Linked DNA regions of Cupriavidus taiwanensis LMG 19424. The protein of the gene in region 1 binds, or shares a complex with, the protein of each later gene. Links are inferred from orthologs where the notes say so. Each region holds a gene or a part of one and is shown on either strand. Other genes may lie near its edges.

What was found.
Region 2: the proteins of RALTA_RS11825 (region 1) and smc are in contact, whole or in part, in a crystal structure (PDB 3ZGX), measured with the Bacillus subtilis proteins. The link is inferred for Cupriavidus taiwanensis LMG 19424 from one-to-one orthologs.

What each region holds. Positions count from the first base shown.
Region 1 is NC_010528.1:2,572,367-2,586,510, forward strand. What follows is about bases 6,204-9,065. They hold RALTA_RS11825 (segregation and condensation protein A), read left to right. Parts: upstream 6,204-7,120; coding sequence 7,121-8,011; downstream 8,012-9,065. Other genes in these bases: RALTA_RS11815 (autotransporter assembly complex protein TamA), read right to left, coding at 6,204-6,709; RALTA_RS11820 (DUF3460 family protein), read left to right, coding at 6,889-7,080; panC (pantoate--beta-alanine ligase), read left to right, coding at 8,150-8,998; RALTA_RS11835 (PepSY-associated TM helix domain-containing protein), read right to left, coding at 9,052-9,065. Also shown: outer membrane protein assembly factor BamE domain-containing protein, read right to left, coding at 149-697; RALTA_RS11810 (translocation/assembly module TamB domain-containing protein), read right to left, coding at 741-4,892; more of RALTA_RS11815, read right to left, coding at 4,892-6,203; more of RALTA_RS11835, read right to left, coding at 9,066-10,245; RALTA_RS11840 (cobyric acid synthase), read right to left, coding at 10,439-11,962; cobU (bifunctional adenosylcobinamide kinase/adenosylcobinamide-phosphate guanylyltransferase), read left to right, coding at 12,001-12,705; RALTA_RS11850 (CobD/CbiB family cobalamin biosynthesis protein), read left to right, coding at 12,699-13,673; threonine-phosphate decarboxylase CobD, read left to right, coding at 13,670-14,144. UniProt on the Bacillus subtilis protein: Participates in chromosomal partition during cell division. May act via the formation of a condensin-like complex containing Smc and ScpB that pull DNA away from mid-cell into both cell halves.
Region 2 is NC_010528.1:1,786,427-1,801,822, reverse strand. What follows is about bases 6,309-10,422. They hold smc (chromosome segregation protein SMC), read left to right. Parts: upstream 6,309-6,706; coding sequence 6,707-10,222; downstream 10,223-10,422. Other genes in these bases: RALTA_RS08160 (cell division protein ZipA C-terminal FtsZ-binding domain-containing protein), read left to right, coding at 10,219-10,422. Also shown: dapE (succinyl-diaminopimelate desuccinylase), read right to left, coding at 1-1,128; RALTA_RS08195 (ArsC family reductase), read right to left, coding at 1,148-1,495; RALTA_RS08190 (hypothetical protein), read right to left, coding at 1,551-1,934; dapD (2,3,4,5-tetrahydropyridine-2,6-dicarboxylate N-succinyltransferase), read right to left, coding at 2,024-2,851; dapC (succinyldiaminopimelate transaminase), read right to left, coding at 3,036-4,250; RALTA_RS08175 (DMT family transporter), read left to right, coding at 4,458-5,426; RALTA_RS08170 (ferritin-like domain-containing protein), read right to left, coding at 5,439-6,266; more of RALTA_RS08160, read left to right, coding at 10,423-11,553; NAD-dependent DNA ligase LigA, read left to right, coding at 11,567-13,696; def (peptide deformylase), read left to right, coding at 13,712-14,245; RALTA_RS08145 (pseudouridine synthase), read right to left, coding at 14,481-15,396. UniProt on the Bacillus subtilis protein: Required for chromosome condensation and partitioning.

The DNA.
Region 1 (14,144 bases):
CGCGGCACGCCCGTGACGCGGTTTCCCTCGGCGGCGAATCGCCGCTCCGTTCCCAGGCGCGACATCTCTCCCGCCACAGCTGGCTGAATTCTGCAATGCAGAAGACAGCGGCAAATCCCCTCGCTGTCCCCGGCTCTATGCAGATGCGTCAACCGCCCTGCATCCGCGACGGATCGTCGCTGCGCGAGGTGGTGGTGACGGTGCCGTCGCTGTTGAAATGCACGTTGAAGAAGGCCTTGTCGGTCGAGGTTTCCATCCAGCGGTAGCCCCACACCTCTTCCTTCTTCAGCGCGAACGCCTCCACCTTGGTGGGCTTGCCCAGCAGGCGGCGGATGTCGTCCTTGCTCATGCCGGCGCGCACGCGCGCGAAGTTCTCGGCCGACAGCACCTGCTCGATCTTCGCCACCTTGCCGTCGGGGCCGATGGTAACCATCCACGTGGTAGTGCCCTCGGGGCCGCGCGGGTATTCCAGCCGGCGCCCGCCGTCGGCCTCTTCCCACACGATCTCGGGCTTGCCGGCCTGGCGGCGCAGGTCTTCCTCGGTCGACTGGCCCGGCACGATGCCCTTGAACAGCTCGCTGTCGGGCTTGATCGCATTCCAGGTGTTGCGGGCGGTCTCGCCCGCCTTCTTCATGGCTTCATCGACCTTCTGCTGGTCGCAGCCGAACAGCGCAAGCATCGAGGCAATCAGTCCCATGGCGGCAAGGCGTCGCGGCGACGCGGCAAAGGTCGAAGGGTATTCAGCGGCGCACCGGCTCGGCGATGGCGGCCGAGGCTGCCTGCGCTGCGCTGTCGGGGTCGAGTGGCTGGCTTTCATCCTGCTGGCTCCTCCTGGTGCCGCGATTCGGGGCCCCGCTGAACAGGTTGGCCCAGGTATCGAAGCGGCGGTTGAACAAGACCGACAAACCGTTGATGGAGCCGCCCTTGGCAATCAGCGACCAGCGCCGCGAGAACTGCCACGTCAGCTTCACCACGTTCGAGGCCGAGGTCAGGCTCTGCTCGTAGCCCACCGACATGCGGTCGGTGATGGCCTTGCCCATGCTGACCACCTGCTGGTCGTTCAGGCCCGCGGTGCTGGGCCCGATCGAGAATTCGTCGATGCCGAAATGCGAGACGATGCCCTTGCCGGCCTTGCCGCCGATCAGCCCCAGCGCGGCGCCGCCCAGCGCCGAGCCGCTCAGCTGGCGCTGCTGGCCGGCGCCCGCGCTTTCGGCGCCGTAGCCGAACATCAGCCACGACAGCTTGTCTTCGTCGGGCACGTTGGGCTCCGACACCAGCCGCACGCGCGGCAGCCGCACCGTGCCGGTGACCTCCACGCCGGCCTCGACCTCCTGGTTGCGGCGCATGGCGCGGATGTTCATGTTCGGATTGTCGATCGGGCCGTTGAAATTGATGATGCCGCGCTCGATGTCCAGCTTGCGCCCGAAGGCCTCGTAGGTGCCGTCGGTGACGCGCACCGTGCCGGTGGCCTTCATCGGTGCCAGCGGCTCGCTCTTCACGCCCATCTGCCCGGCCAGCAGCAGGTCGGCGCCGGCGCCGCGGAAGCGGAAGTTGTTGCCCAGGTCGACGGTCAGGTCGATCACGGGGCTGAAGCGGCTGGCGGGCTTGCTTTCCGGCACCGGCGTGGCCGCGGTCTTGACCGCGCGCTGGTCCTTGCGCCGGATCACCACGACATCGTCGCCCAGCACCGGCGCGCCGGCCTTGGGCAGGTCGAACAGGCCGCGGTCGACGCGGAACTTGCCACGGATCACCACCTGCTTGTTCTCGTTGGCGATGCTGGCATCGCCCGACACCACCAGGGTGCGTTCCGGGCTGGCAAACAGCTGCAGCTTGTCGGCGACGATGCGGCCGGTCAGGTTGGGATCGGCCTCGCCCAGCTTGATATTGCCGGTGGCGGTGAGCTTGCCGTCGCCGCCATGGAATTCCACCTGGCGCAGCTCGACCGTGTTCTGGTCCAGCACCACGCGCACGGTGCCGTCGGTCAGGCGCAGCCCCTGGTCGTACAGCGTGACCGCGAGGTTGTCGCCATTGATGGTGCCGGTCAGCAGCGGCGCCGCCACCGTGCCCGCCAGCCGCATCGCCGCGGCCAGCCGGCCGTCGAAGGCGTACTGCGGGCCGGTCAGCGCCTCCAGCGACTTCAGCCGCGGCACGTCGACGGTGACGGTACCGCCCAGCGTCGAGGCCGGGCCCACCGTCTGCAGCCCCTGCTCCTGCACCAGGCCGGCCGAGGCATCGACCAACACCTTGCCGATGCGGCCCGACACCATGCCGCCGCGCAGCGCAATGCGGTTGCCGCCAGCGTCGGCGCGCAGGCTGGTCTCGCCCAGGCCCAGCGTGGTGAAGCCCCGGCCCGCGTTGACCGACAGGTCGCCGCTGCGCCGGCGCACTTCCGCAAAGCCGGTGGCGGTCTCGGCCAGCGCCAGGTTCCAGCGGCCGTCGATGACCAGGTCGGAGCGCACCGGCGGGCGCTCGCCGGTGATGGTTTCCATCAGCTCCAGCACGCGCGCCACTTGCAGGCCGTCGAGGCTGCCCGCGCTGCGGATGCGGCCGTGGTCCCAGTCCAGGCTGTCGATCGCCAGCGTGGCGCGGTCCAGCAGCAGGCGCGTGGCGCCCAGGCGCACGCGCTGGTCGGCCACCAGCAGTTGCGCCGGCGCGGCCAGGCGCAGGTTGACGGTGCCGCGCTCTTCGAGCGTGCGGATGGTGCCGTTCCAGCCGTCCTTGCCGCGCCATGCGCCCTGCCCCGCCAGCGCCAGCTGCAGGGGCCGCTGGTTCAGGCTGCCGGCCGCCTTGACGTCGAAGCTGTGGTTGGCCTGGGTGCCGTTGAGGGTGGCGTCGAGCGTGGCAAGGCTGGCTTGCGGGCCGCGGTAGCCGCGCGCCGCCAGCTGCACCGACAGCGGGCCGTCCAGACCGCCGCGGATCTCGGCGCGGCCGCTGGCGCTGGCCACCTTGTGCGGGCCCACTTCCAGCGTCTGCGCGTTGTAGTCGGCCACGACTTCGGGCTTCTTCAGCGTGCCGGTGATGGTGGCATCGAGCTTGAGCTTGCCGGCCACGCCGAACTTCAGGCGCTCCAGCTGCGGCGCATCGACCGCCAGTTTCAGCGCATCGCCGCGCGCGCCGAAGCTGCCGCGCAGGCTGGCCTGGTTGCCGGCCATGCTGAGCGCGGCCTCGCTCGGCAGCAGCCGCTCGCCGGCCAGGCGCAGCTTGCCGCCGCCGGTCATCGGCAGGCCCGCGTATTCGCTTTCGTGCACGGCGAAGTCCAGCGCCACGCCCAGTTGCGGCGCGAGTTCGCCGGTCGCGGTGAAATCGGCGTTGATCCGGCCCGCGGCCACCTTGGCCACGCGCGACGGATCGAACGCCGACAGCTTGCCCTTGAAGCTGTACGGCTGCTTGTCCTTCAGCCCCAGCTTGCCTTCGGCGGTCAGCAGGCCAGTGCCGACCACGGCGCGCAGCGCGGCCAGGGTCACGGTCTCGGTGTCCATGCTGGCGTCGGCAAATATCTTGAACTGGCCGCCGGACAGGTCCAGCGCCACGCTCTGGCGGCCCGGCTCGATGCGGACCACCACCGGGCCCGACAGGCTGGCGCTGGTCAGCGAGCCATGCAGCGCCGCCGGGTCCAGCCTGCGCACATCCAGGTCGAAGCCGCCGCGGCCGCCGCGCAGCGAGCCGCTGCCGGCGATCTCGGCCTTGCCCGGCAGCGCCACGCGCAGGTCCGACACCGCCTGCGCGGCCTCGCTCAGCTCGACCCGGGCGCGCACCGACTGCACCGGCAGCCGCTGCCGGTCGAGCGGGCCGGCCTCCAGGTTGCGGATCTCGATCTCGCCGGCGACCGCCAGCGGCGCCTGCGCCGGCGCGGGCACCGCGGCCGGTGCGGATGCGGGGGCCGGCGCGGATGCGGGGGCCGAGGCCGCGGACGGCGCGGTGGCGGACGGCGCAGGGACCGCCGCCGCGCCGTCCACCGGCCGCAGCTCGGCATGCACGGTCAGGTTGGCCTGCGGCGCCGACGGACTGAACAGGCGCGGGTTGATGCGGTCGCCATCGACCAGCAGGTGCGTGAACGGGACCTTGCCGAAGGGCGTCAGGTCCGCGCCCGCGCGCAGGTGGATGCGGTCGCCGCTGGCCTGCACCTCGGCGCGCAAGGCGTCGAGATTGCCGTTGGCGGTGGCATTGACGGCGAAGGCCTCGTCCTGCCAGCTGCTTTCCAGCAAGGCTTCGGCGCTGAGCGCGAACGGCGCGGCGGCGCCCAGCTGCGCGTTGGCGGCCAGCTTGCCGTAAGGCGTTTCCAGCTTGTCCACGCTGACGCGATGGCGCTGGCCGTCGCTGTGCAGCGCGCCGGCGAGGTTGGCGAACACCATCGGCTCGGCCGTGGGCGCCGGGCCCTGCAGCAGCGCCAGGCGCTCGAGCGTCAGCGCGTCGACATCGATGGCGAGCGGCAGTTCGAGCGACGCGGGCTTGCGCATCGGTTCGGTGCTGGGCTCGGACGGGCCGAGCCGCACTTCGGCCTTGCCGATGCGCAGCCATTGCACGTGCAGCCGCCGCGGCTGCCAGCTCAGGTTCCAGCTGCCGTCGACGCGGTCCACCGTGACGCGCGTCTGGCCGCTGGCGAACACCACGTCGCGCAGGCGCAGGCCGTGCGCCACGGTGCCGCCTTCGAGCTGGCCGCTGAGCATGCCGGCCGACAGCCGCGTGGCCAGCGTCCACAGGTGCCGCGTGCCGGTTTCGGTGCGCAGCGCCGCCACGCCGGTGGCCGCCAGCACCACCACCAGCAACAGCACGATGCCGGCCAGCCAGCCCAGCGCGCGCCACAGCCGCCGGCGCTGGCGCGGTGCCGGACCGGAGGGCGGCGGTGCGGCGTCGCCGCCGCCGGGCACGGAAGGCAGGTCGTGCACGTTCATCAGAACGCCACCCCCAGCGAGATATGCGGCCGGAACTGCTGCTCCTGGATGCCGTAGCCCACGTCAAGCTGCAGCGGGCCCACCGGCGTGCGCCAGCGCACGCCCACGCCCACGCCGTTGTAGATCGTCACGCCGCGCAGGTTGTCGGCGGCCGTGCCCAGGTCCCAGAACACCGCCACGCCCCAGTCCGGCTTGAACCAGTACTGGTACTCCAGGCTGCCGGTGCCGAGGTACTTGGCCGGCAGGATGCTGGAGCCGCTGGGGGTGCCGATCGACTGGTAGGTGTAGCCGCGGATCGAATCGGTGCCGCCGGCGCGGAAGCGCAGCGTTGCCGGGATCTGGCTCGAACTGTCACCGGTCAGGTCGGCGCCCAGTTCCAGCCGCGCCACCACCAGGTCGCGCTTGCCCACCGGGATGTACTGGCGGATACGGCCATACAGGCGCAGGAAGGTGGCATCGCTGAGCAAACCCCGCGCGGCCACGCCGACCTGGGTGCTGATCACATTGCCGCGGCGCGGGAACACCGGGTTGTCGACGTCGCGCCGGGTCCAGGCGAAGGCCGGCACCAGGGCCTTGCTGATCTGGGCGGCCTGGCCCTCGGGCAGCAGCTTGTCATAGTAGAAGTCGAGCGACGTGGTGACGTCGTACTTCTCGCGCGAGCGCGAGCGCTTCAGGCCCGCGCGCAGGCTGGTGGTATCGGTGTTCTCGAGATCGATGGTGCGCTCGTAGCTGCTGTACACGCTGTTGCGGTAGGCGCCGCGCGACGGCGGCATCGCCGCCTCGGCGAACAGGTAGGAGCGCTTCTGTTCGATGCGCGCCTGCGAATCGAAGGTCCAGGCGCGGTTGAACAGGTTGTAGTAGGAATAGCGCCCTTCGACCTGCGCGCCGGTATCGGTGGTAAAGCCGACGCCGCTGTTGAGCCGGTGCACCGGGTATTCGCGCACGCGCACCGACACCGGCGCGGTGACCACGCCGTCCGGCGCCTGCTCGGCATCCGGCGGCGGCTCCAGGTCGACCTGCACGTTGGAGAAATACGGCTGGTTCTGGATCGCGCGCTGCAGCTCCAGCAGCCGCTCGACCCGGTACGGCTCGCCCTCGTTGAGCGGGTTGACGTTGACGATGATCTGTTCCGGGTAGCGGCGCGTGCCGGTGACCTTGAGCGGACCCAGGCGGTAGGCCGGGCCGCTGGCGTAGTGCGCCGACAGGTCCGCGCGCAGCTCGTCCGGCTCGACCCGCGCCTGCGACGCGGCCAGCCGCGCGCCGTAGTAGGTGTGGCTCTGCAGCGTCACCAGCGCGTCTTCCTTGGCCTTGTCCCAGTCGTCCTGGCGGAACGGCTGGCCCGCGGGCAGGCCCCACTTGGCCTTCATTTCCGCCACCTGTTCGGGCGACTGGGTCGCGGCCGGACCGGTCACCTGCAGGTCGACGTTGCGGATCAGCGTGCGCGCGCCGGGGTCCACCATCACATGGACCACGCGCTTGTCGCCCTCGCCCTCGACGCGGGTGGTGGTGGTGGGATCGAAATAGCCTTCGGTGGAGGTGAAGGCCCGCACCTGCTCGCCGACGGTCTCGACCATGTAGTCGAACTGGTCCTGCGACAGGTCGGTGCGGTCCTTGTAGCGGGCCAGGTCGAGGTGCTCCTCCAGCATCTCGCGGATCGGCTTGGGCGCTTCGACCTCGACCTTGTAGGCCGCCTGGGCGCCGCCCGCCGCCAGTGCCAGCACCGTGCCCAAGATCCTGAGCACGCCCGCGGCGCGCGCGGCCAGGCGCCTGGCGGCATGGCCAGCCGAATCAGCGGTGATAGCGGTGTCTTGCGGCATCGCCCGATTGTCCACACATACAAAGTCGGTATTTGACCACACCCGGCCGCGTGCCCGGAACTTTCCCGCCCGTTGCAGCCCCCCGCCTGCGGTCCGGCGTGCATCCCGGGGGGCCGATACTGTAAAATCATGGCCCACTGTACCTATCTGGCGCCCGCACGGGTGCATCCCGGTTGAACATGGCCCTCTACGAATCCGATATCACCCAGTTCCTGAAGCAGCTCAAGCAAGAGCGCCCGACGCTGGAGGCCGAGCAGCGCGACGGCCGCGCCCTGCTGTGGGACAAGGCACCGATCGACCTCGAAGAGCGCGCCCGCGCCCAGGCTTCGCGCGTGGCGCAGAAGCCCTACGTCTACTCGCAGGACAACTGATCCCCGCCGCCCCCGAGCCCGAACCCGAGCCGACCGCACCATGAGCGCAGGCGACCAGGACAAGCTGCCGCTGCCCGTGGAACTGCCCGCCGTGGCGCCCGCCGCCCCGGGCACGGCCGGCCCCGCCGACATGGTCGACGGGATGGCGTTCGCGCGCCTGTACGGCGAGCCGCTGTTCAAGCTGCCGCAGGACCTGTACATCCCGCCGGACGCGCTCGAGATCTTCCTCGAAGCCTTCGAGGGCCCGCTGGACCTGCTGCTGTACCTGATCCGCAAGCAGAACTTCAACGTCCTCGACATCCCGATGTCGCAGGTCACCCGGCAGTACCTGTCGTATATCGAGCAGATCCGCAAGACCAACCTGGAGCTGGCGGCGGAATACCTGCTGATGGCGGCGATGCTGATCGAGATCAAGTCGCGCATGCTGCTGCCGGTCAAGAAGGCCGACAGCGACGAGGAAGCCGAGGACCCGCGCGCCGAGCTGGTGCGCCGCCTGCTGGAGTATGAGCAGATGAAGCTGGCCGCGCAGCGCCTGGACACGGTGCCGCAGCTGGGCCGCGATTTCCTGCGCTCGCAGGTCTATATCGAGCAGAGCCTGGCGCCGCGCTTTCCCGACGTGGAAACCGTCGACCTGCAGGCGGCCTGGGCCGACGTGCTCAAGCGCGCCAAGCTCAACCAGCATCACAAGATCTCGCGCGAGGAGCTGTCGGTGCGCGAGCATATGAGCCAGATCCTGCGCCGGCTGCAGCATGCGCGCTTCATGGAGTTCTCGGAGCTGTTCGAGGACGCGGTGCGCTCCGGCAAGGGCGTGCCGGTGGTGGTGGTGAACTTTATCGCCATGCTGGAGCTGTCGCGCGAATCCCTGGTGGAGATCACCCAGGCCGAGCCGTTCGCGCCGATTTATGTGCGATTGGCGTACAGCCCCAGCTGACCCGTCCGAACCGCCGAGGCCAGCCCCGCCCCACTTGATCTACAATCCGCCGACAGCCGGCCCAGACCGGCACGGCAGCCGCCGCGCGCCGCGGACCGGCGCCCGGGTCACCCCTACACGACCAGCACACCAAGGCAGATGAAAGTCATTTCCTCCATCCAAGAGCTGCGGGACCAGTTGCGCGGCCAGAACCGCGCGGCGTTCGTCCCCACCATGGGCAACCTGCACGAAGGCCACCTGTCGCTGATGCGCCTGGCGCGCCAGCATGGCGACCCGGTGGTGGCATCCATCTTCGTGAACCGCCTGCAGTTCGGCCCGAACGAGGATTTCGACAAGTACCCGCGCACGCTGCAGGAAGACATCGAAAAACTGCAGAGCGAAGGCGTCTACGTGCTGTTTGCGCCGTCCGAACGCGACATGTACCCCGAGCCCCAGGAATACCGCGTCGAGCCGCCGCACGACCTCGGCGACATCCTCGAGGGGGAATTCCGCCCCGGCTTCTTCAAGGGCGTGTGCACCGTGGTGATGAAGCTGTTCTCGTGCGCGCAGCCGCGCGTGGCCGTGTTCGGCAAGAAGGACTACCAGCAGCTGATGATCGTGCGCCGCATGGTGCAGCAGTTCGCGCTGCCGATCGACATCGTTCCCGCCGAAACCGTGCGCGCGGAAGACGGGCTGGCGCTGTCGTCGCGCAACCGCTACCTGAGCCCGGATGAACGCGCCGAGGCGCCGGTGCTCTACCGCACCCTGCACGATGTGCGCGACACCGTGCTGGGCGGCGACCGCGCCTCGGCCGACCTGCTGGCGGTGGAGGCCAGGGCCCGCGCTGCGCTGGAACAGCGTGGCTGGAAGCCGGATTATGTGGCGATCCGCAAGCGTGTCGACCTGCAGGCGCCGACGCGCGAGGAATTCCTCGCCGGCGAGCCGCTGGTGATCCTGACCGCGGCCAAGCTGGGCGCGACCCGGTTGATCGACAACCTGGAAATCTGAGCGGCGCATCCGCGTCCGCCAAACAAAAAGGCAGGCCCGGCGGCCTGCCTTTTTCATGCCTGGCGCATGCCGGCGCGCTGCGCCGCCTTCACGACATGCCGCTGGTGGCCGCGCCGCCGCTTCCACCAGATCAGCACGCCGGTCACGGCGAAGGCCAGCGGCGCCAGCCCGAACAGCGTGATGAAGAGCCGCCCCGGCAGGCCGAATGCTTCGCCGGTATGCAGCGGAAACTGCCAGTTCAGCAGCGTGTCGCCGGCGGGCGCCTGCTGCGGGTCGCGCACGCCAAGCGGCGCACCGGTCCAGGCATCGAGCCAGAGCCGCGTGGCGCCGGTGTGCTGGCGCACTTCGCCGGGCTGGCACAGCCGGATCTCGAAGGCGTCGCCGGGCTTGCGCGGGAAGCCGATGCGGGTGACCTGCGCGTGCGGGAACTGCGCGTGCGCCGCGGCCATGATCTCGCCCGCTTCGAGCGGCCTCGCGCCCGCCGGCGCAGGTGCCGAGGCGTGCTTGACGGGCGGCGTCACCGTCATCACCCCCGCCACGATGGGCGTCACCCACTTCGGCAGGTTCAGGTACCAGCCGGAAAACGCGATGATGGCCAGCACCGGCGCGGCCAGGATCCCCCCCGCACGGTGCAGCGAGTAATTGAAGCGCGACCATGAGCCGCCATGCGTGATGCGAAACGCCTGCACCACCGAGCGCAGCTTCATCTTGGGCCACCAGGCGGCGACGCCCACCAGCGTGGTCAGCAACAGCAGCATGCCGGCCACGCCGGTGATGGTCTTGCCGGTATCGCCCGCCAGCAGGTAGCGGTGCAGATGGAACAGCGTGGGCAGCAGCAGCCGGCGCGACAGCCCCGCCTCGCCCCAGACACGCTCGCCCTTCACCGCCAGTGTGACCGGGTCGACCATGACCTGGCGCGAGCGCCCCGGCACCGCGCCGTCGGGCCCCTTGACCGGATACCAGGCGATAAAGACGCCGTCGGCATGGGTCGGCAGCATCAGCAGGTTGGGTTTGCCGTAGGGCGGCGCCGCCAGCCGCTCGGTCACCGCCTGGACGGTGTCCGGAGTCACCGGCGCCGCCATCGGCGCGGAAGCCACCAGCAGGTCGGGATTGAGCCAGGCATCGAGTTCATCGCGCCAGGCGATGGTCATGCCGGTCAGCCCCATCAGGACGAACAGCAGGCCAAGACTGAGGCCGATATAGCGATGGAGCTTGACGAGGACGACGCGCAGGCGGCCGGTAACCATGACGGGGTAGAGTACGTTGAGCGGACGCTGCAAGGCGCGGAATATGGCGGAAAAGCCATCTCAGCGCCATGATGCGAATGCGAAGGATTCGCGATTCTAGCAGGGACTTTTCACGCCGCTATACGCATCGCGGCCGCCTTAGTGCCGCCTTAGTGCCGCCTTAGTGCCGCCTTAGTGCCGCCTTAGTGCCGCCTTAGTGACGCAATGGCGCCAACAGTGCCGCAAGGTCGAGGTGCGCCGCCATGGTGTCGGCCAGGCGCTCGATCGACGCTTCGCGCAGCGCGTCGAGATCGACGGCCTGGGCCTGGTCCAGTCCGGCCCAGCGCAGCAGCGCCTGGCACCCGCCGGGATCGTCGAACAGGCCGTGGACATAGGTGGCCAGCACCTGGCCGTCGCCCGAGCGTGCCCCGTCCGGCCGCAGGGTGCCGTCGCCGCGGTCCAGCCACAGCGCCGGCTGCTCCAGGCCCTTGCCGCTGGTGACGCCGAGGTGGATCTCGTAGCCGCGCACCGGCGCGCCGGCCTCGGCCGTTTCCAGCGCCAGCCGGCCGCGCACCTGGCGCAGCTGCTTGTCGGCGGCCAGCGTGGTTTCGTAATCGAGCCAGCCCAGCCCCGCGCTGCTGCCGGCAGGGCCTTCGCGGCCGTCGGGGTCGTGCACCTGACGCCCCAGCATCTGCATGCCGCCGCAGATGCCGACCAGCTTGCCACCATAGCGCAGGTGCCGCGCCAACGCGACGTCCCAGCCGTGGGTGCGCAGGAACTCCAGGTCGCCGCGCACGTTCTTGCTGCCGGGCAGCACCACCAGGTCGGCGGGCGGGATCGGCCGGCCCGGGCCGACAAACTGCAGGTCCACCTGCGGATGCGCGCGCAGCGCGTCGAAGTCGGTATGGTTGGCGATGCGGGGCAGCACCGGCACAATCACGCGCAGGCGCTGCGCGCCCTGGCCACCATCGGCCTGCGCGCCGATGATGGCATCCTCGGCATCGAGGTGCAGGCCGTGCAGGTAGGGCAGCACGCCGAACACCGGCTTGCCGGTACGCGCCACCAGCCAGTCCAGTCCCGGCTCCAGCAGCCCGATATCGCCGCGGAAGCGGTTGATGATGAAGCCGGTCACGCGCGCGCGCTCGCTGTCGGACAGGCAGTCGAGCGTGCCCACCAGGTGCGCGAACACGCCGCCGCGGTCGATGTCCGCGACCAGCACCACCGGGCAGTCGACCTGCTCGGCAAACCCCATGTTGGCGATGTCGCGTTCGCGCAGGTTCACTTCCGCCGGGCTGCCGGCGCCCTCCACCAGCACTACCTGATAGGCCTGCGCCAGGCGTGTGTGCGAGGCCAGCACGGCCTTCATCGCCTCGGGCTTGTAGGCGTGGTAGGCGCGCGCGTCCAGGTCCAGCCGCGCCCGGCCGTGGATGATGACTTGCGCGCCGGTGTCGCTGCTGGGCTTGAGCAGCACCGGGTTCATGTCGGTATGCGGCGCCAGCCGCGCGGCCTGGGCCTGCAGCGCCTGGGCCCGGCCGATCTCGCCGCCGTCGGCGGTGACGGCGCTGTTCAGCGCCATGTTCTGAGGCTTGAACGGCACCACGCGCGTGCCGGCACGGGCCAGCACCCGGCACAGGCCGGCGACGATGGTGCTCTTGCCGGCATCGGAGGTGGTGCCCTGGACCATCAACGTGCCGCGCAGGGCACGCGGCGGCTGGAATTGCGTAGCGTCTGGTTGCATCGCCGGATTATCGCACCGCCCTGCACGCGGGCCGTGCCATGCCCGGATGCGGCGGCTACAATACGCGGATGGAAACCCCGGCCATCGCACCCGCCACCGCGTCCGGCACCGCCCCCGCCGCGCAGCCGCGCGCAGCCGCCAGGGGCACTGGCGGCCGCCAGCTGACGCTGGTGCTGGGCGGCGCCCGTTCCGGCAAGAGCCACTTTGCCGAACAACTCGCCACCGACCACGCCACCATCACCGGCGGGCCGGTCACCTATATCGCCACCGCGCGCCAGGACCCGGCCCATGCCGACCAGGAACTGGAAGTCCGCATCGCCCTGCACCGCGCGCGCCGCCCCGCCGACTGGCGCCTGGTGGAAGAGCCGGTGCACCTGGCCGACGCGCTCTATGCCAACGCGCGCCACGACGGCTGCATCCTGGTGGATTGCATGACGCTGTGGATCAACAACCTGCTCTTTCCCGATGGCCGCAGCTACCCCGAGCACGGCGTGATTACGCCGCCGGCGGCGTTCACCGAAGAAATCGAGGCGCTGCTCAACGCGCTGCCGACGCTGCCCGGCCACGTCATCCTGGTTTCCAACGAGATCGGCTTCGGCGTGATCCCGATGGGTGCCATCACCCGCTTCTATGTCGATGAACTGGGCCGCCTGAACCAGAAGCTGGCCGCCGCGGCAGACTGCGTGCGGCTGCTGGTGGCGGGCATCCCGGTGGCGGTAAAGGGCCCCGATCCCGCATGCTGATGCTGGCCTGGCCGGCATGCGTGGCAGCGGCATGGATCGGGACACTGCTGGACCGCTGGCTCGGCGAGCCGCGGCGCTGGCATCCGCTGGTCGGCTTCGGCCGCATCGCCGCCGCACTGGAACGCCGCCTCAACCCACCCCCGCAACGTAGCGCGCCATGGCGCCAGCGCCTCGCCGGACTTGCCGGCTGGTGCGTGCTGGTGCTGGCGCCGGCGGCGCTGGCATGGTGGCTGGTCGCCGCGGCGGCGAGCTGGCATCCGCGCGCCGCACTGGCGCTGCATGCGCTGGCGCTGTACGCGGCGCTGGGCGCGCGCAGCCTGCACCAGCATATCGCCCCGATCGCCGGCGCGCTGGCCGTAGCCGACCTGCCCGCGGCGCGCGCGCTGACCGCGCGCATCGTCTCGCGCGACACCGCCGATGCCGACACCGAAGCACTGGCCCGCGCCGCCTGCGAATCGGCGCTGGAAAACGGCAACGACGCAGTGTTCGGCGCGCTGTTCTGGTTCCTGGTCGGCGGCGCGCCGGCCGTGATCGTGTTCCGGCTGGCCAATACGCTCGATGCGATGTGGGGCTACCGCACGCCTCGGCTGGTGTATTTCGGCTGGGCCGCGGCGCGCCTCGACGATGCGCTCAACCTGGTGCCGGCACGGCTGACCGCGCTGTCGTATGCGCTGCTCGGCGCCACCGCGCAGGCACTGCGCTGCTGGCGCACGCAGGCCCCGGCATGGTCGAGCCCCAATGCCGGCCCGGTGATGGCCGCGGGTGCCGGCGCCATTGGCGTGCGGCTTGGCGGCCCGGCGCGCTATCACGGTGAAATCGAGCCACGCCCGCCGCTGGGCGCCGGCTCCGCGCCGCAGGCAGCGCATGTGATGGCCTGCCTGCGGCTGGTCGAACGCACGCTGTGGCTGTGGCTGGCACTGGCAGGCGCCAGCGCGCTCGCCGCACTGATGGTATCCGCACCGGCATGAACACCACCCTGCCCCCGATCCGCCATGGCGGCGACCTGCTGGCCGCGGTGCGCCGCTACGGCCGCCCCGCCGACGACTGGCTCGACCTCTCCACCGGCATCAACCCCGATGGCTATCCGGTGCCGGCGCTGCCGGCGCACGCGTGGCAGCGGCTGCCGCAGGACGATGACGGCCTGGCCGAACTGGCCGCGGCGGCATGCGGCGCGCCCCATGCGCTGCCGGTGGCCGGCTCGCAGGCCGCGATCCGCACGCTGCCGGCGCTGCTGCGACCGGGCCGCGTCGGCATCGCCGCGCTGGGGTACAGCGAATACGCGCCGGCGTTCGCTGCCGCGGGGCATACCGTGGCGCTGCTGGACGAAGCGGACTTCACGCGGCCCGAGCTGACCGACACGCTCGATCATCTGGTCGTCGTCAACCCGAACAACCCGACCGCGCGCGTGCTGCCCGCCGCGACGCTGCTGCGCTGGCATG
Region 2 (15,396 bases), 790 kb from region 1 along the record:
GCCGCGGTACACGTTCTTCAGCGGCTCGATAAAGCGCACTTCGACGTGTTCGTCGATCTTGTGGATGCTGGCGTTGGGCGGGCCGAACTCGATCACCTGGGGGCAGATCCTGGCGATAAAGCGCCCGTCGGAGGTGCCGCCGGTGGTCGACAGCTCGGTGTCGAAGCCGGTCTCGGCCTTGATTGCCGACGACAGCGCCTCGGACAGCTCGCCGCGCGGCGTCAGGAAGGGCTCGCCGCCCAGGGTCCAGTCGAGCGTGTAGTCAAGGCTGTGGCGATCGAGGATGGCATGCACGCGCGCCTTCAGGCCCTCGGGCGTGCTGGCCGTCGAGAAGCGGAAATTGAAGTCGATGGTGACGTGGCCCGGGATCACGTTGGTGGCGCCGGTGCCGCCGTGGATGTTCGACATCTGCCAGCTGGTGGGCGGGAAATACTCGTTGCCCGCGTCCCACACTTCGGCGGCCAGTTCGGCCAGCGCCGGGGCGGCGTCGTGGATCGGGTTGCGGCCCAGGTGCGGGTAGGCGATATGGCACTGGATGCCCTTCACCGTGAGCTTGCCCGACAGCGAGCCGCGGCGGCCGTTCTTGACCATGTCGCCGAGCGCGTTGACCGAGGTCGGCTCGCCGATCACGCAGTAGTCCAGGCGCTCGCCGCGCGCGGACAGCGCCTCCACCACCTTGATGGTGCCGTCGTGCGCCGGGCCTTCCTCGTCGCTGGTGATCAGGAAGCCGATCGAGCCGGCATGCGCGGGATGGGCCTTGACGAATTCTTCCACCGCCACCACGAAGCCGGCGATCGAGGTCTTCATGTCGGCCGCGCCGCGGCCGTACAGCTTGCCGTCGCGGTGGGTCGGCGCGAACGGGTCGGAATGCCACTGCTCCAGCGGGCCGGTCGGCACCACGTCGGTATGACCGGCGAACACCAGCAGCTTGCCGTCCTTGCCCTGCGTGCCGCGCTTCACCGCCCACAGGTTGGTCACGCGGAAGTCGTCTGGCCCGCTGACCAGCGCTTCGCAGTCGAAGCCGATTGCCTTGAGGCGGGTTTCCAGGATGGCCTGGCAGCCTTCGTCGGCGGGCGTGACGGAGCGGCGGCGGATCAGGTCTTCGGTAAGGGCGAGGGTGGGGTTCATCGGACGGCGGAATCGGAAATCAGAACTGGCTGGCGTACTGGTCGGCGGAGAAGCCGACCATCACCTTGCCATCGTGGGCCAGCACCGGGCGCTTGATCAGCGACGGGCTTTGCTGCATCAGCGCGATCGCGCCGGTTTCTTCGTCGGCGCGGGCCTTGTCGGCATCCGACAGTGCGCGCCAGGTGGTGCCCTTGCGGTTGAGCAGCGTGGCCAGCGGCACGTGCCGCAGCCAGCCGCGCAGCATGGCTTCATCCACGCCCTGCTTCTTGAAGTCGTGGAAGGTGTAGGCCACGCCGTTGGCATCCAGCCAGGTGCGGGCTTTCTTGACGGTATCGCAGTTGGGAATGCCGTAGAGCAGGACGGTCATGGAAGGTCTCGTTACTTTCACTGCCATTCCCGCCTGCGCGGGAACGACGGGCGTTTCAGCGGAACAGCAAATTCAGCGCAATGACCAGGCTGCCCAGCCCCAGCGCCACGCCGCCCATCGCCACCGCAGTCATCAGGCGCAGGCGCCGGTCCAGCCGGGCAGCTTCCTTGCGCAGCGCGTCAACGGTAATCGCATGCTGCTCGGCCAGCAGCTTGACGGCCTCGGCCTGCTGCACCAGCGCGGCTTCCAGTTCGGCGATGCGGGCCGCCGGGTCGCGCGCGTCGGCCACCGCGCCTTCGGTCGTGCCGTCCTTGCGCTTGTTCTTCTTCAGCTTCTCGAGGGTCTTGTTGGCCTGCTCGAGAATGGTGGGCAGCAGGGACAGCACGGTGCTGACGGTGGTGGGATCCAGGGCCATGAGTCGCTTGCGGAGGGAGGGCATGTTCAGCCTGGCCAGGCGGGTGACGACGGTAAATCGGCCCCGGAGCAGGGCCCCGGGGCGGCGCGGCCCATGCGGGCCGCGAGCGGCGATCAGTCGCCGCGCAGCAGGTCGTTCAGGCTGGTCTTGGCGCGGGTCTGCGCGTCGACCTTCTTCACGATCACGGCGCAGTACAGGCTGTACTTGCCATCCTTGGACGGCAGGTTGCCCGCCACCACCACCGAGCCGGCCGGCACGCGGCCATAGTGGATCTCGCCGGTTTCGCGGTCGTAGATCTTGGTCGACTGGCCCAGGTACACGCCCATCGAGATCACCGAGTTTTCCTCGACGATCACGCCTTCCACGACTTCCGAACGGGCGCCGATGAAGCAGTTGTCTTCGATGATCACCGGGTTGGCCTGCAGCGGCTCCAGCACGCCGCCGATGCCCACGCCGCCCGACAGGTGCACGTTCTTGCCGATCTGCGCGCACGAACCGACGGTGGCCCAGGTGTCGACCATGGTGCCTTCATCGACATAGGCGCCGATGTTGACGTACGACGGCATCAGCACCGCGTTCTTCGCGATGAACGAACCGCGGCGGGCCACGGCGGGCGGCACGACGCGGAAGCCCGCCTTGGCGAAGTCGTCGCCGCTCCAGTTGGCGAACTTGGTCGGCACCTTGTCGTAGAACTGGGCAAAGCCGCCGGCGCTCATCGGCGCGTTGTCTTCCAGGCGGAACGACAGCAGCACGGCCTTCTTGACCCACTGGTTGACGATCCAGTCCTTGCCTTGCTTCTCGGCCACGCGCAGGGTGCCGGCATCGAGCTGGCCGATGACGTTGGCGACGGCCTCGCGGATGTCGTTGGGGGCGGACTTCGGCGACAGGCTGGTGCGGTCTTCCCAGGCCTGGTCGATCAGGGCTTGCAGTGCTTGCGTCATGTTAGGTTCTCAGGTGGTGAATGTTGAAATTTTGCCAATTGTGTTCTCCCTCTCCCCTCAGGGGGAGAGGGTCGGGGAGAGGGGTGGTCTAGCAAGGCATCCCGCTAGCAGAACCGCCTGCCCTCTCCCCCGGCCCCTCTGCCGCTCGCGGGAGAGGGGAGCAAACCGGCGGCCGGGAGAAGTCTCAGCCCAGCGATTTGCAGAATTCCACGATCCGCCGCGCCCCCTCCACGCATTCCTCCGGCGTCGCCACCAGCGCCATGCGCACGCGGTTGGCGCCGGGGTTGAAGCCGTCGGCCTCGCGCGCCAGGTAGCTGCCGGGCAGCACGGTGACGTTCTGTTCGGCCAGCAGCCGCGCGGCGAATTCGGTATCGGAGAGGCCGGTGCGCGAGACGTCGGCCCACAGGTAGAAGCCGGCATCGGGCAGCGCCACGTCGAGCACCTCGGCCAGCATCGGCGTGACTTCGCTGAACTTGCGCACATAGGCGGCGCGGTTCTCGCGCACATGCGACTCGTCGTTCCACGCGGCGATGCTGGCGCTCTGCACCGCCGGGTTCATGGCGCCGCCGTGGTAGGTGCGGTAGAGCAGGAACTGCTTCAGCAGCGCGGCGTCGCCCGCAACAAAGCCCGAGCGCAGGCCCGGCACGTTGGAGCGCTTGGACAGGCTCGAGAACACCACCAGGCGCTCGAAGGGGTTGGCCCCGTTCGCACGGCCCAGCTTGTGCGCGGCCTCGAGCGCGCCCAGCGGCGCGCGGCCCTCGTCGAAATAGATCTCGGAGTAGCACTCGTCCGAGGCGATCACGAAGCCGTAGCGGTCGGACAGCGCGAACAGCTGCTGCCAGTCTTCCAGCGACAGCACCGCGCCGGTCGGGTTGCCGGGCGTGCAGACAAAGAGCAGCTGCACCTTCTGCCAGACGTCGTCGGCAATGCGGTCGAACGCCGGGGCGAAGTTGCGCGCCGGGTCGCTGTTGGCGAATACCGGGGTGGCGCCCGCCAGCAGCGCCGCGCCTTCATAGATCTGGTAGAACGGGTTCGGGCACAGCACCAGTGCGCCCGGACGGCTGCCGTCGACCACGGTCTGGGCAAAGGCGAACAGCGCCTCGCGCGAGCCGGTCACGGGCAGCACTTCGGTGGCGGCGTTGACACTGGGCAGGCCGTAGCGGCGCTCCAGCCAGCCCGCGATGCACTGCCGTAGTGCATCGGAACCGGCCGTTGTGGGATAATTCGCCAGCCCCGCAAGCGACTCTGCCAGCGCTTGCTTGATGAATGCCGGCGTCGGATGCTTGGGTTCACCGATGCCGAAGCTGATGGCCGGCTTGTCGGCAGCCTTTACTTGCGCAAAGAGCACCCGCAGTTTCTCGAACGGGTAGGGCTGGAGCAGGTCGAGGCGCGGATTCACAGTGTCAGTCGGGGCCGGTTAAAACGACGCATTATAGAGGAACGGCGCGGGTTTCCGTGCGCGGTCCCGGCCCGCCAGGCGGTCTTTGGCGAGGGTTGGGCCGGCATGGATGGCGGGCATCACGCCACGGTGATGCCGCCGGCGCCGTCCGGACGCTGCCCGCCGCGCATGGCGGGCGCTCCGGCTCGCCTCGCACCGATTCCCTTTATGAGCACAAATTCCGTTGCGGCGCCGCTGGCGCCGGCCGACCGCCATGCGGTCAAGGCATCGCTTTCCATCCTGATCGGCGCCTCGGTGTGGGGCATCGCCTGGTTCCCGTACCGCGTGCTGGCCGGCTGGGGGCTGGGCGGCATGCATGCCGCGGCGCTGGTCAGCGCGGTGGCGGCGGTGCTGTCGCTGCTGGCCTTCCGCCGCCACCTGGGCGGGTTGCGCCCGCACTGGCTGTTCGTCGCGATCGGCCTGGCGGCGGGCGTGACCAACGCCGGCTTCGTCTGGGGCAGCGTCAACGGCCATGTGATGCGCGTGCTGCTGCTGTTCTACCTGACGCCGGTCTGGACCGCGCTGTTCGCGCGGCTGTTCCTGGGCGAGCGGCTGTCCGCGGCCGGGCTGGCGCTGGTGGGGCTGGCGCTGTTCGGCGCCGGGCTGATGCTGTGGACGCCCGCGGTCGGCGTGCCGCTGCCGGGCTCCGCCGCGGAATGGTCGGGGCTGATCGGCGGCATGGGTTTTGCCGTCAACAACGTGCTGTCGCGCCGCGCCGGGCAGCGCTTTCCGGACACCGACGCCCGCGTGCGCACGGTGGTGGTCTACCTGGGCTGCACCGTGGTCGGCGTGCCGGCCGCGCTGCTGCTCGACGGCCCGGCGGTGGCGGTGGTGCCGGGCGCGCAGGTCAGCGCGGCGATGCTGGTGCTGGGGCTGGCGGCGGTGCTGGTGGTCAGCAATTCGGTGGTGCAGTACGGGCTGCAGCGGCTGCCGGCCAACCGCGTGTCGCTGCTGATGCTGTTCGAGATTGTCATCGCCGCGCTGTCGTCGTGGTGGCTGGCCACCGAGGTGCTGAGCTGGAAGGAGGCCGCGGGCGGGCTGTGCATCATCGCCGCCGGGGCCTTGTCCGGGCTGGTTCACCGCAGCCGCGCCGCGCCCGCGCCGGAGGCAGGCGCGGAGGCCGCGGCCTGCCACTAGCCCGGGCGCGGGTCAATGCAGCATCACGCGCGACACCATCGCCACCAGCGGCGCGCGCACCGCGCGCTCCACGCCGCGGTGCAGCTGCAGCGGCCGCAGCAGCATCTTGACGGTCATCTCGATCGGGATGTTGCGGCGGATCACGCCGGATACGCGCGTATTGAGCGCGCGCACCTCCGCCTCCGGGATCGACTCGACCCCGCGTTCCATGCGCAGCACGTTGCGCAGCGCGATCGCGGCGTCCTCGTTCTTGATTTCCAGCAGCCGGCGCGCCACCGCGCCCAGCACGCGCAGCCGGCCCAGGCGCTCGGCCTCGGCGAAGCGGTTGAAGAAGTGGAGGAAGTGCTTGTAGTGCCGCACCTCGTCGTTGGAGATGCGCCGCGTCAGGTCGCGCAGCACCGGCTCGTCGCTGGCCTGCTCGAGCGCCCGGTAGTAGGCCGCCGTGCCGGTTTCCACCACGCAGCGCGCCGCCATTTCCAGTGCCTCGGTCGGCTCGAACTGGTCGATCGAGCAGGTCTGGCTGTACTCGGCGAAAAAGCGCGCGTAGCCCCGCTCCCAGTCGAATTCCGGCCAGACGTGCTCGACATAGCGCCGCAGCGCCAGGCCATGCTGCAGCTCCTCGGCTTCCCACTGCTCGGCCAGCCAGCCGGCCGCATCGGGCACCCGGGCGTAGTAGGTGGCAAGGTTGCCCGCGTAGGTGTCGGAGCCGCTCTCGATGAACGAGGCCGACACCAGCAGGTAGAACAGGTCGCGGTCGCCGCGCACGCGCGCGAGGTCGATCGCCTCGTATCGGATGTCGTTGACAGACCACGGCCGGTTGGCCGCTGACGGTTCACTCATGCTCTGTCCTCCTGGTTGGCCAAAGGCTGCAAGGGGCGTTCAGGGTGCGTGGGGCCGGAGCGCATCCGGCATCACGCCGACAGAGCAGAGACTAGCATTTACCCTAATTAGTTTCAGCGCCCGGGCCGCGCAAGCGTGGCGGGCTGCCCACGCGTTGGCTGCCAAAGTGCTTGCGAAAACGCTTGTAAGAGTCGGAAAGGCAAGGGAATTCCGGGGCCCGGCGACCATCCCCGGGACGAGCCCAAACGGGCCGGCGAAGGCATCTGCGATGGTATGATTAGCCCCAATTCACGGGCCCGGGGGGTATTTTGAGGTGCCGGCGTCACGCCGCGCCGACTCCCGCGCAGCCCGGCTTTTCCGAACCGAGCAATAGCCCCGATACCCGATACCTGGCCGCCCCCGCTTTTCCTGCCGGAGTGGCCGATACCACACGAGAAACCGTGCGACTATCCTCGATCAAGCTGGCGGGCTTCAAGTCATTCGTCGATCCCACCAATTTCCAGGTGCCGGGCCAACTGGTCGGCATCGTCGGTCCCAACGGCTGCGGCAAATCCAACATCATCGACGCGGTGCGTTGGGTGCTGGGCGAGTCACGCGCGTCAGAGCTGCGTGGCGAATCTATGCAGGACGTCATCTTCAACGGTTCCACGGCGCGCAAGCAGGCCGGACGCGCCAGCGTCGAACTGGTGTTCGACAACGCCGAAGGCCGCGCCGCAGGCCAGTGGAGCCAGTACGCCGAAGTGGCGGTCAAGCGCGTGCTGACCCGCGATGGCACGTCTTCCTACTACATCAACAACCAGCCGGTGCGCCGGCGCGACATCCAGGACATCTTCCTGGGCACGGGCCTGGGCCCGCGCGCCTACGCCATCATCGGGCAAGGCATGATCTCGCGCATCATCGAGGCCAAGCCCGATGACATGCGCATCTTCCTGGAAGAGGCGGCGGGGGTCTCCAAGTACAAGGAGCGCCGCCGCGAGACCGAGAACCGGCTGTCGGATACCCGCGAAAACCTGACCCGGGTCGAAGACATCCTGCGCGAACTCGGCAGCAACCTCGAAAAGCTCGAGGGCCAGGCCGAAGTGGCGCAGCGCTTCAAGACGCTGCAGGCCGACGGCGAAGAGAAGCAGCACCTGCTGTGGCTGCTGCGCAAGCGCGAGGCGCAGCAGGAGCAGGAACGCCACCAGCGCGCCATCGAGCAGGCCCAGATCGACCTGGAAGCGCAGACCGCGCAGCTGCGCCATGTCGAGGCCGAGCTGGAAACCCTGCGCGCCGCGCACTATGCCGCATCGGATGGCATGCACGCCGCACAGGGCGCGCTGTACGAGGCCAATGCCGAAGTCAGCAAGCTCGAGGCCGAGATCCGTTACGTGGTGGAATCGCGCAACCGCGTGCAGGCGCAGATCGCCGCGCTGACCGCGCAGCGCGAGCAATGGCAGGGCAAGGCCGAGCAGGCCACCGACGAGCTGGCGCAGGCCGAGGAAAACCTGGCGGTGGCGGAAGGCCGCACGGTCGAGGCCCAGGAAGCCGTGGCGCAGCAGAACGACGAGCTGCCGACGCTCGAAGCGCAATGGCGCGACGCCCAGCAACTGCTCAACGAGCAGCGCGCCGGCATCATGCAGGCCGAGCAGGCGCTGAAGCTGGAAGCCGCGCAACAGCGCAGCGCCGACCAGATGCTGCAGCAGCTGGAGCAGCGGCGCGAACGGCTGTCGGCCGAAGACAAGGGCCTGGACCGCCCCGACGAGACCCGCCTGGAGCAGGCCCGCGCCGAGCTGGCCGAGCAGGAAGCGCTGGTCGAGGAAGCCCAGGCGGTGCTCGCCGACGCCGAAGAGAGCGTGCCGCGCCTGGATGAGGCGCGCCGCGCCGCGCAGGCGCGCGTGCACAGCGAAGCCGCCGCCATCGCTACGATTGAGGCGCGCCTGTCGGCGCTGCGCCAGCTGCAGGAAAACGTGCAGACCGACGGCAAGGTGCAGCCGTGGCTGGCCAAACATGAACTGTCCGAGCTGCCGCGGCTGTGGAAGAAAGTGCATATCGAGCCGGGCTGGGAGAACGCGCTCGAATCCGTGCTGCGTGAGAAGCTGGCCGCGCTGGAAGTGTCGAACCTGGACTGGGTCAAGGCCTTCCTGTCCGACGCGCCGCCGGCCAAGCTGGCGTTCTACTCGCCGCCGGCCGCCGCGCGTCCGCTGGAAACGCCCGCCGGCCTGCGCCCGCTGATGGCGCTGGTGCAGATCACCGAACCGGGCATCCGCGCGGTGATGCAGGACTGGCTCGCCGACGTCTATGTTGCCACCGACATGGCGCAGGCGCTGGCCGCGCGCAACACGCTGCCCGACGGTGCCTCGTTCGTGGTCGCCGAAGGCCACCTGGTGGGCCGTAACGCGATCCAGATCTACGCCGCCGATTCCGAGCAGGCCGGCATGCTCGCGCGCGAGCAGGAAATCGAAAACCTGCAGAAGCAGGCGCGCGCGCAGCTGCTGCTGTCCGACGAAGCCAAGACCGAGGCGGTGCGGGCGGAAGCCGCCTACACCCAGGCCAGCCAGGCGCTGGGCGAAGCGCGTGCGCGCGCCGAGCAGGCCACGCGCCGCGTGCACACGCTGCAGATGGACGTGCTCAAGCTGTCGCAGGCGATGGAGCGCTATGCCGCCCGCAGCGGACAGATCCGCGAGGAACTGGCAGAGATCCACGCGCAGATCGAAGAGCAGCGCGCCATCCGCGCAGAATCCGAAGCCAGCTTCGAGCAGCACGACGCCGCGCTGGCCGAGATGCAGGCCACCCACGAAGACCAGCAGATGGCCTTCGAGGCGCTGGACAGCAAGCTCTCGGGCGCGCGCCACCAGTTGCGCGACCTCGAGCGCGCCGCGCAGGAAGCGCTGTTTGCCGAGCGCAACCTGGCCAGCCGCATCGATGAGCTGCGCCGCAATATCCAGGTGGCGGCGGACCAGGCCGAGCGCATCGCCGAATCGCTCGAGAACGCCCGCGCCGAACTCGAGACCATCAACGAGCAGACCGCGCATACCGGCCTGCAGGAAGCGCTGGAGCGCCGTGCCGAGAAGGAAGAGAAGCTGACCATCGCGCGCACCGAGCTCGATGCGCTGTCGGCACAGCTGCGCCAGCACGACGAGCAGCGCCTGGCCGCCGAGCGCAGCCTGCAGCCGCTGCGCGACCGCATCACCGAGCTGCAGCTCAAGGAACAGGCCGCGCGCCTGAACCAGGAGCAGTTCAGCGAGCAGCTGAGCGCCGCCGCGGTGGACGAGGCCGCGCTGGCCGGCAAGCTGACCGGCGACCTGAAGCCGTCGTACCTGCAGGGCGAAGTCACGCGCATCAACAACGCCATCAATGCGCTGGGCCCGGTCAACATGGCCGCGCTCGACGAACTGGCCGCGGCGCGCGAGCGCAAGACCTTCCTCGACGCGCAGTCGGCCGACCTGAACGACGCCATCGGCACGCTGGAGGACGCGATCGCCAAGATCGACCAGGAGACCCGCGCGCTGCTGCAGGGCACCTTCGACCAGGTCAACCACCATTTCGGCGAGCTGTTCCCGTCGCTGTTCGGCGGCGGCCAGGCGCGCCTGATCATGACCGGCGAGGAAATCCTCGATGCCGGCGTGCAGGTGATGGCGCAGCCGCCGGGCAAGAAGAACTCGACCATCCACCTGCTGTCGGGCGGCGAGAAGGCGCTGACCGCGATCGCGCTGGTGTTCGCGATGTTCCAGCTGAACCCGGCGCCGTTCTGCCTGCTGGACGAGGTCGACGCGCCGCTGGACGACGCCAATACCGAGCGCTACGCCAATATGGTGGCGCGCATGTCGGACAAGACCCAATTCGTTTTCATCTCACATAACAAGATCGCCATGGAAATGGCTCATCAACTCATTGGCGTGACCATGCAGGAGCAGGGCGTTTCGCGTATCGTGGCCGTGGATATGGACGCGGCGGTGTCGATGGCGGAGGCAGCATGAACCTGAATATGGACCTGCAGACCGCGCTGATCGTCGCGGGCCTGGTTTTCGTGGTGCTGGTGTTCGGCTACAACCAGTGGCAGATCCGCAAGGCGCGCCGCCCGCGCGAGCTGCGGCCCGAAGACGACCTGCCGCCGATGCGCGAGCCGGTGGTTGGCCAGAGCACCGCGCCGGAGACCGTCGCACGCCTGCACGAAGCCGCGGCCGAGCAGCCGCCGCGGCGCGAGCCCACGCTGTCGCAGGCGCCGGCCAGTGCCGGCGCCGCGGTGGCTGACCGCAATCACGCCGCTGCCGCCGCGGCCGCGGCGGCCAGCACTGCCGATGCCGACGAAGCCGTCGCCGAGGAGGTAGCTGTCGGGGCTGCAGCGTCGCAGGCGTCGGCCGACGAAGCGGACGCTGCTGCCGCGGTGACGCCTGCCACGGCGCCTGCACCAGCAACCGTGTCTGCGCCGGCACCCGCTCCGGCTCCGGTCGCCGCCGTGCCGGACGGCCAGCCCGCGCCAGCCGTGGTCGATCCGCTGATCGACTGCATCGTGCCGCTGCACCTCGAACGCAAGGCTTCCGGCGACCGCATCCTGCCGCTGACCGGCCGCCTGCGCCGTGCCGGCACCAAGCCGGTCCACATCGAAGGCCTGCGCGCCGAAGCCAACGCCTGGGAACCTGTCACCGCCGGCCACCAGTATGAAGACCTGCAGGTGGGCGTGCAGCTGGCCAACCGCGGCGGCCCGCTCAATGCGCTGGAGTTCTCGGAATTCATCACCGCGGTGGAATCGCTGGCCGAGTCGCTCGACGCCTCGGCCGACCTGCCGGACATGGGCGAGACCGTGGCCAACGCGCGCGAGCTCGACGCCTTTGCCGCCGCCAGTGACGTGCAGCTGGGCGTCAATGTGATCTCCGACGGTGCACCGTGGTCGGCTGCCTATGTGCAGAACGTGGCCACGCAAGACGGGCTGGTGCTGTCGCGCGACGGCACCCGCTTTATCCGCTACCAGGCCAATGCCGAGGGCGTGCAGCGCCCGCTGTTCACGCTGCAGTTCGGCGACACCAACTTCCTGCGCGACGACCTCACCGTCAAGGCCGGCCGCCAGATCACGCTGCTGCTCGACGTGCCGGTGGCCGACCAGGGCGCCAAGCCGTTCAAGACCGTGTGCGAATACGGCCATACGCTGGCGCAGCGCATGGGCGCGCAGCTGGTCGACGACAATATGCGGCCGCTGACCGAAGCGTCGTTCGTCGCCATCTTCAACCAGCTCGAAGCGCTGTACCAGAAGCTGGAAGCGCGCGGCATGCCGGCCGGTTCGCCGGTGGCGCTGCGCCTGTTCAGCAACTAGCCGGAGCCTGCCCATGACCGCAAAACACCGCGGCGCGCAGGCAGAGGCCTCCGCGCCCGCCGGCGCCTTGCCGGCCGACGCCGCCGCCAGCCGCGTAGCCTGGCTGCGTGAAGAGCTGGACCGCCACAACTACCAGTATTACGTGCTGGACGCGCCCACCGTTCCCGATGCGGAATACGACGCGCTGTTCAGCGAACTGATGGCGCTGGAACTCGAGCATCCCGAGCTGCAGACGCCCGACTCGCCCACCCAGCGTGTGGGCGGCGAGCCGTTGTCCGCGTTCGACTCGGTGCGGCACCGCGTGCCGATGCTGTCGCTCAACAACGCCTTTGCCGACGAGGACGTGCTGAACTTCGACCGCCGCTGCGCGCAGGGGCTGGGCCGCACCGCCCCGGCAGCAGGCGAGGCCGACCTGTTCAGCGCCGCCGACGCGGTCGAATACGCGTGCGAGCTGAAGTTCGACGGCCTGGCCATGTCGCTGCGCTATGAAGACGGCCGCCTGGTTCAGGCCGCCACCCGCGGCGATGGCGAGACCGGCGAGGACGTCACCGTCAACGTGCGCACCATCAAGGCGATCCCGCTCAAGCTGCGCGGCCAGGCGCCCGCGGTGCTGGAGGTTCGCGGCGAGGTTTTCATGTTCCGCCGCGACTTCGACAAGCTCAACGCGCGCCAGGCCGAGGCCGGCGAAAAGACCTTCGTCAATCCGCGCAACGCCGCCGCGGGCAGCCTGCGCCAGCTCGATCCGCGCATCACCGCGAGGCGTCCGCTGTCGTTCTTCGCCTACGGTCTGGGCGAGCTGCAGGGCGTTGAGCGCCCGCCCACCCACAGCGCCATGCTCGACGGCTTCGCCGCGCTGGGTTTGCCGGTGTGCAAGGACCGCGCGGTGGTGAAGGGCGCGCAAGGGCTGCTGGATTTCTACCGCGATATCGGCAAGCGCCGTGACGACCTGCCCTACGACATCGATGGCGTGGTCTACAAGGTCAACGCGCTGGCCGAGCAGGAGCGCCTGGGCTTTGTCTCGCGCGCGCCGCGCTTTGCGCTGGCGCACAAGTTCCCGGCGCAGGAAATGACCACCGTCGTCGAGGACATCGAGGTGCAGGTCGGCCGCACCGGCGCAATCACGCCGGTGGCGCGGCTCAGGCCGGTGTTCGTCGGCGGCGTGACCGTGACCAATGCCACGCTGCACAACGAGGACGAGATCCGCCGCAAGGACGTGCATGTTGGCGACACCGTGATCGTGCGCCGCGCCGGCGACGTGATCCCGGAAGTCGTCGCCGTGGTGGCCGAGCGCCGCCCGGCGGACGCGCGCGCCTTCGTGATGCCGACCGCCTGCCCGGTGTGCGGCTCGCATATCGAGAAGCTGGAAGACGAAGCCATTGCCCGCTGCACCGGCGGCCTGATCTGCGCGGCGCAGCGCAAGCAATCGCTGCTGCATTTCGCGCAGCGGCGCGCCATGGATATCGAAGGCCTGGGCGACAGGCTGGTCGAGCAGCTGGTCGACCAGGGCATCGTGCGCACGCCGGCCGACCTGTACAAGCTTGGCGTCGCCAAGCTGGCCGCGCTGGAGCGCATGGCGGACAAGTCGGCCGCCAACCTGGTGGCGGCGATCGACAAGTCGCGCGCGACCACCATGAACCGCTTCATTTTCGCGCTTGGCATCCGCCACGTCGGCGAAGCGACCGCCAAGGACCTGGCCCGGCACTTCGGCAAGCTCGATGCGCTGATGGCGGCCGACGAAGCCGCCCTGCTGGAGGTCAACGATGTCGGCCCGGTGGTGGCGCAGTCGATCGCGCACTTCTTCGCCGAGCCGCACAATGTCGAGGTCATCGAGCAACTGCGCGCCGCGGGCGTACACTGGCCGGAAAGCGAGCCGGTGGCAAAGTCGCCGGCGCCGCTGTCGGGCAAGACCTTTGTCCTGACCGGGACGCTGCCGACCTTGTCGCGCGAAGACGCCAAGGAACTGCTGGAAGCCGCCGGCGCCAAGGTGGCGGGGTCGGTGTCGAAGAAGACCGACTACGTGGTTGCCGGCGCCGAGGCCGGCAGCAAGCTGGACAAGGCCGAGGCGCTGGGCGTGCCGGTGCTGGACGAGGCCGGCATGCTGGCGCTGCTGGCGCAGGCAGGCGCCGCGCCGGCCGAGGAATAACCGGGGAACGGAACCATGATCCGCGAGATTCTAAAGATGGGTGATCCGCGCCTGCTGCAGGTGGCGCGGCCGGTGGAGCGCTTCAACACGCCGGAGCTGCGCACGCTGATCGAAGACATGTTCGACACCATGGACCACGCCAACGGCGCGGGCCTGGCCGCGCCGCAGATCGGCGTCGACCTGCAGGTGGTGATCTTCGGCTTCGACCGCAATCCGCGCTACCCGGACGCGCCCACCGTGCCCAAGACCGTATTGATCAACCCCGTGCTGGAAATGCAGTCCGACGAGATGGAGGACGGCTGGGAGGGCTGCCTGTCGGTGCCGGGCCTGCGCGGCGTGGTGCCGCGCCACCTGCGGCTGAAGTACAGCGGCTACGACCTGATGGGCAACCGCATCGAGCGCGTGGCCGAGGGCTTCCATGCGCGCGTGGTGCAGCATGAGTGCGACCATCTGCAGGGGATTCTTTATCCGATGCGGATCAAGGATTTTTCGAACTTCGGGTTTACCGAGGTGCTGTTTCCGGATTTGCCGGCGAATAGCGACGATTGAATGGCAATGCCAATCGGCACGCTGCCGGTTTGCTCCCCTCTCCCGCTTGCGGGAGAGGGGCAGGGGGAGAGGGCAGGCGCTGGCATACCGACGCCTGTCACTTCGTCGACATGCCGGCCCTCTCCCCAACCCTCTCCCGCAAGCGGGAGAGGGAGCACGCAATCGGTACAGGGATGAGGCGGTGGCGATTGCCCACCCCCCCGAAAAAAGCGGCCATTCCGGCCGCTTTTTCACATCAGAACTTCTCGAACTGCCCCAGGAACCGCCACTTGCCCGGCGGCAGATCGCCCAGCACCACGCGCCCCATGCGCACGCGCTTGAGGCCCACCACCTGCAGCCCCACCTGTTCGCACATGCGGCGGATCTGGCGCTTGCGGCCCTCGCGCAGCACGAAGCGCAGCTGCTCTTCGTTCTGCCAGCTGACCTTGGCCGGCTTGAGCGGCACGCCGTCCAGCGACAGGCCGTGGCGCAGCAGTTCCAGGTCATCGGCCGGGAATTCGGCGCTGATGTTGCGCTCGACCGGCCCGTGCGGCGAGTGCCAGACCACGCGCACCAGGTATTCCTTCTCGACGGTCGAATCTTCGCCGATCAGCGCGCGCGCGACCCGGCCGTCCTGGGTCAGCACCAGCAGGCCGGTGGAGTCGATATCGAGGCGGCCGGCCGGCGCCAGGTTCTTGCGTTGCCACGGCGCAAAGCGCTTGCGCGTGGGGTCGCCTTCCCACTGGTTCTCCGGAGCGAACAGCGCCGCGGCGGGCTCGTAGCCATCCTCGGCCTGCCCGGAAACGTAGCCCACCGGCTTGTTCAGCAGCACGGTGACGCGCTCGCCTTGCTCGGAGCGCGCTTCCTGCAGGATCTCGATCTCGGCGTCCGGGCGGATGCGGCTGCCGAGTTCGGTCACGGGCTTGCCGTCGACCAGCACCCAGCCGCGCGGGATCCATTCGTCGGCCTCGCGGCGCGAGCACAGGCCGAGTTCGGACATGCGCTTGGACAGGCGTACCAGGCCGTCGTCGTGGCTGGATTCGTCGCGCGGCGCCGCGGGCGCTTCGCGGCGCGAAGCTGGCGCCGGGGCGCGTTCCGGGCGTGCGGGCCCGGCGGTGCGGATACGGTCGGCCGCGTCGCTGAAGCGGCGTGCCGGTGCCGTGCCTTCGCGG